One region of the Flavobacterium sp. LM5 genome, then DNA from elsewhere that is predicted to be linked to it. Evidence: riboswitches for the same ligand, from Rfam matches in the RefSeq annotation. Region 1 holds a riboswitch; the other holds the start of a gene.
What was found. Region 1 has a riboswitch for S-adenosylmethionine ahead of BXU11_RS11815 (homocysteine S-methyltransferase family protein). Riboswitches for the same ligand answer to the same signal wherever they lie in the genome.
Positions count from the first base shown of each region.

Region 2: another riboswitch for S-adenosylmethionine. It lies ahead of BXU11_RS03160 (alpha/beta fold hydrolase); the one in region 1 lies ahead of BXU11_RS11815 (homocysteine S-methyltransferase family protein).

Region 1 covers NZ_MUFX01000003.1:257,814-260,212, forward strand. The annotation lists gene BXU11_RS11810 (hypothetical protein) at 1-126, opposite strand, end outside; gene BXU11_RS11815 (homocysteine S-methyltransferase family protein) at 147-1,148, opposite strand; SAM riboswitch class I at 1,435-1,542, opposite strand; gene BXU11_RS11820 (plasmid stabilization protein) at 1,715-2,008, opposite strand; gene BXU11_RS11825 (hypothetical protein) at 1,999-2,223, opposite strand; gene BXU11_RS11830 (NAD(P)/FAD-dependent oxidoreductase) at 2,360-2,399, opposite strand, start outside.
Region 2 covers NZ_MUFX01000001.1:760,085-762,483, forward strand. The annotation lists gene BXU11_RS03150 (O-acetylhomoserine aminocarboxypropyltransferase/cysteine synthase family protein) at 1-633, shown strand, start outside; gene BXU11_RS03155 (hypothetical protein) at 665-874, shown strand; SAM riboswitch class I at 1,007-1,111, shown strand; gene BXU11_RS03160 (alpha/beta fold hydrolase) at 1,190-2,155, shown strand; gene thrA (bifunctional aspartate kinase/homoserine dehydrogenase I) at 2,383-2,399, shown strand, end outside.

The DNA of each region.
Region 1 (2,399 bases):
CTTATCTCCAGTCTGTTTTTCAACTTTATAATCTTTAACAGTCATACCTTCTATAGTTGCACTGGTAGCACATCTACTCAAAAAAAGAGAAACAATAACTATTAAAACTAAATATTTTAATTTCATTTATTTATCAATAAAAATTATCACATCACCGCCGTTGAAACCCTCGGCTTATACTCCTTAGCGATATCGGCGATTAATTTGATGTGTTCTGGGGTGGTGCCGCAGCAGCCTCCTATGATGTTGATTAAATTGTCTTCTAAATAAGAACGGATTTGCGCTTGCATTTCTTCAGGTGTTTCGTCGTATTCTCCAAAGGCGTTTGGCAAACCTGCATTAGGATGCGCTGAAATATTGAAAGAAGTATTATGCGACAAGGTTTGCAAATAAGGCTTGAGCAAATCGGCACCCAATGCGCAATTGAATCCTACACTCAACAACGGAATATGCGAAACCGAAATCAAGAAAGCCTCAACGGTTTGTCCAGAAAGGGTTCTTCCTGAAGCATCGGTGATGGTTCCAGAAACCATAATAGGCACATCGATGTTGCGTTCTTCTTTGACTTCTTCGATGGCAAAAAGTGCGGCTTTGGCATTCAAGGTATCGAAAATAGTTTCGACCAAAAGAATGTCAGAACCACCATCCAACAAGGCTTCGACTTGTTGTTTGTAAGCGATGCGTAAATCATCAAAAGTTACGGCGCGGTATCCTGGGTCATTCACATCGGGCGACATACTTGCAGTTCTGTTCGTGGGTCCGATGGAACCCGCTACAAAACGCGGTTGGTCTGGATTTTTTGCGGTGAATTCATCGGCTACTTCTCGGGCTAGTTTAGCGGATTCGTAGTTGAGTTCGTATACCAAATCCTCCAAATGATAATCGGCCATTCCGATGGTGGTTCCTGAGAAGGTGTTGGTTTCTACAATATCGGCTCCAGCCTCAAAATAGGCGGCGTGCACGGCTTTGATGGCCTGTGGTTGCGTGAGAGACAATAAATCATTGTTCCCTTTTAACGGATGCGGAAAATCTTTGAATCGTTCGCCACGAAAATCTTCTTCGGAGAAATTGTAGCGTTGCAACATTGTTCCCATCGCTCCGTCGAGCACGAGAATTCTTTTTTTAATTTCTTCTTGTATTGTTGACATACTTTATTTTAGACCGCTAAGGCGCAAGGGCGCAAAGCTTTTTTTAATTTATAGTTTCTATTATTTCTCCTTTTTGAAGAAATACATTGTTTTTTTGTTTCTAAATAAGCCTATTGCCAACTCTTTAGCCCCGATAGCAACGACATCCTTTTATGCTGGTGTTCAGCATAAAAGATATAGTGGATAGCGGGAACGTTGATGCCAAAAAAGCGGCAATGATGCGCTCATTCAATTATTTAAAAATGTATCGGGAAAGGGGTTTGAAAAAATACGAGACTGTATTTTGTTGTTATCTATCCGCGCTATGCTTGGTAGAATGTAGCACCTTCTTTAAAAAAGTAAAGGGTTGCTAAGGTTTCATCGGGTCTTTTCCCTCCGCCTTTCGTGATAACTTTCAATAAAAATAGGAACGGTGCAAAGTAACGACATAACGCTAACAATTGCAAGTGTTTTTTTAGAAGTTTAAAAGTTTAAAAGTTTAAAAAAAGGTTTAAAGTTGTTTAAGATTGTCGTCGTATGGACGCTTCACTCAAACTTTCAAACAATTTAAACCTTTTTAAACTACTTTAATACTTAGGCTTTTTCTTTGTCCCTCTGTAATTAATAATTTCAATTCGTTTTAATCGGGTATTAATTCGGTAAACCAGATAGTTATTTTTATCTATAATTGCTTTGTGTAAAAGTGGGTGGGTTGTAGATTTTGGAAATAATTCAGGGTAAAGAATAATTAAACTTGTAACGTGTTTTATTTTTTCTTCCAATTGCAAAATTTCTTTTGTAGACCAAAATTTGTCTAAATAAACAAGGACGCTTTCTAAACCCTTCTCTGCCTGTGGAGTCCATAGAAGACTTAATGCCATTTTGCAAATTTATCCATAATAGTTGTATGGCTTACTAAATCATTATTTTCGGCTTGGGAAATGCCAATTTCAATTTCTTCTTTTTCTTTTACAGACAAATCACTGTACCAATCCTTTTTACTAGCCTTTACCAACAGTTCCAGTTTTTCCATAAGATCCTCATCTACAGTAGATAGTTCTTGAATGAAATTGTATTTTCTTGTGGCTAAATTCATAAATGAATTAATTATAATTTCTCACAAAGATATAAATAAAAAAGCTCAAACTATAGAACAAGTTTGAGCTTTAGTATTTAAAATCTTAGATTTCTATCTTGATATCATCAATTGGTAAAAAACTTAGTATCTAAGATTAAACGATCGCTTTCACTACTGCTTTTGGCGCTTCTTTA
Region 2 (2,399 bases), on a different contig from region 1:
GGAGGTGTAATCATTGATGCAGGAACTTTTGACTGGAGCAGCGGAAAATTTCCTGAGTTTACAGAACCTTCTGCAGGCTATCACGGTTTAGTGTATCACGAAGCGTTAGGGAATGCTGCTTTTATTGCCAAAGTTCGTATCGAAGGATTACGAGATTACGGAGCAGCACTGAGTCCGTTCAATGCTTTTCAAATCATTCAAGGCCTAGAAACTTTGCCCATCCGAGTCCAGAAGCACAGCGAAAACGCCTTGGCCTTGGCCCAATGGTTAGAGCAAGAAGATGCCGTTGCTTGGGTCAATTATCCAGGTTTGTCCTCGAGTAAACATTACGATTTGGTAACGCGCTATTTACCTAATGGTCAGAGTGGTATCGTAACTTTCGGACTCAAAGGAGGATTCGAAGCAGCGAAAAAAGTAGCCGATGAAACGAAGCTTTTTTCACTCTTGGCCAACATTGGAGATACGAAGTCGTTAATCATTCATCCAGCGAGTACCACACATCAACAATTGTCCGATGAAGACCAAGTAACAACAGGAGTGACCAAAGATTTGATTCGACTCTCGGTCGGATTAGAAGACATAGAAGATTTAAAAGCCGATTTAAAAGCTGTGTTCGATAGCTTTTCAGATTAAAAAAAAGATAAACATATAAAAAACAATCATCATGATAACAAATATAACCTTCCGTAAAATAGTTTCTTTCTTTAGTAGAAAAAACATCAAAAACAAAATAGAAATAGTAGACCAAACCGTACACGAGTTGATTCATCCACGTTTTATTATGGATAAATCTTCTGAAGCTACGAATGAAACTACTAAAAAATCAATGTTGTTTCATATGTATTCTAACGAAAACGATACGCTTTTCATTTAAAGAATATACCATTCAATAAGCTAACAATAACCAAGTTCACAATTGATTTGTAACTTGGTTGTTGTTTTAAAAATTTGCGTGTTAAAAAAATAAATAGTTACTTTGCAGCTTTAAGTTCACAAACGTATTGAAATGTTATAAAGAAAGGCGGAGGGATTAGACCCAATGAAGCCTTAGCAACCCTTCGGAAATCGAAGAAGGTGCTACATTCTATTCGCCTAGCGAAAAAGATAACGCAACAAAATACCTCTAGTCTCCGCTAGTTTTTCTTTCTAATGTTTCCAAATACAAATCAACAACAACAAAGATTTGAGATTGGAAAATAAACCCAACATACTTACCCTTACTAATTTTACCACCGAAAGTGGTGCTTTTTATGCTACGCTAAACTTAAGTTATCAAGTTTTTGGACCTGCTTTGCACACGGCTCCTATTGTGGTTGTAAATCACGCCTTGACAGGAAACTCACAAGTGATTGGCGCAACAGGCTGGTGGAATGATTTAATTGGTTCTGCAAAAACTATCGACACTCAAAAATATACCGTTCTCGCCTTTAATGTGCCAGGCAATGGTTTTGATGGAAGTGTTATCGAATCTTATTTGGATTTTACTGCTCGTGATGTGGCGCAGCTTTTTAATTTAGGTTTGGAACAACTCGAGATTAATAGTGTTTATGCCATTATTGGAGGCTCTGTTGGTGGAGGAATTGCTTGGGAAATGGCCGCTTTGTCGCCACAACTCGCTCAGCATTTAATTCCAATTGCAACGGATTGGAAAGCGACCGATTGGTTGATGGCCAATTGCTATTTGCAAGAACAAATTCTGAATAACTCCTCTCGCCCAATTGAAGACGCAAGAATACACGCGATGTTGTGTTACCGCACTCCAGAATCGTTTGAAGCTAAATTCAACCGAACGATTAATAGCGAATTGGGTGTTTTTAATATCGAAAGTTGGTTGGCGCATCATGGAGAGAAATTGCAACAACGGTTTCAATTGGCTTCTTATAAATTGATGAATCAGTTGTTGAAAACCATTGATATCACTCGAGGAAGAGGTTCTTTTGAAAGTGTGGTAGCGCCTATAACGGCAAACATTCATATCATTGGAATCAATACCGATTTGTTTTTTACCCCAACGGAAAACCGAAAAACAAATCTAGAATTACAACAATTACAGCTTCAAACATCGTATCAAGAAATTGATTCTATTCACGGACACGATGCTTTTTTGATAGAATTTGAACAGTTGCATCGTTTGCTTGCTACGGTTTTTGAATAGTTGAAAAAATGAGATTCCACTAAAAATTTTTTTGGAATCTTGCGTGAGGGATAGCAGCTGGCTACCAATGTAGCGCGTATAGCCCGACCCTGTTAAAGAAAGGGGCTTTGTAAACGGTGCTATAAATAAGCCCCTTTTTTTAACAGGGTCACGCCCAAATTAAAATGAGGGGAAATATAAAAATGAAGTAAATAAAAGGAGTTGAATGACTCGTAAAATAGAATAAAATGAAAATATTAAAATT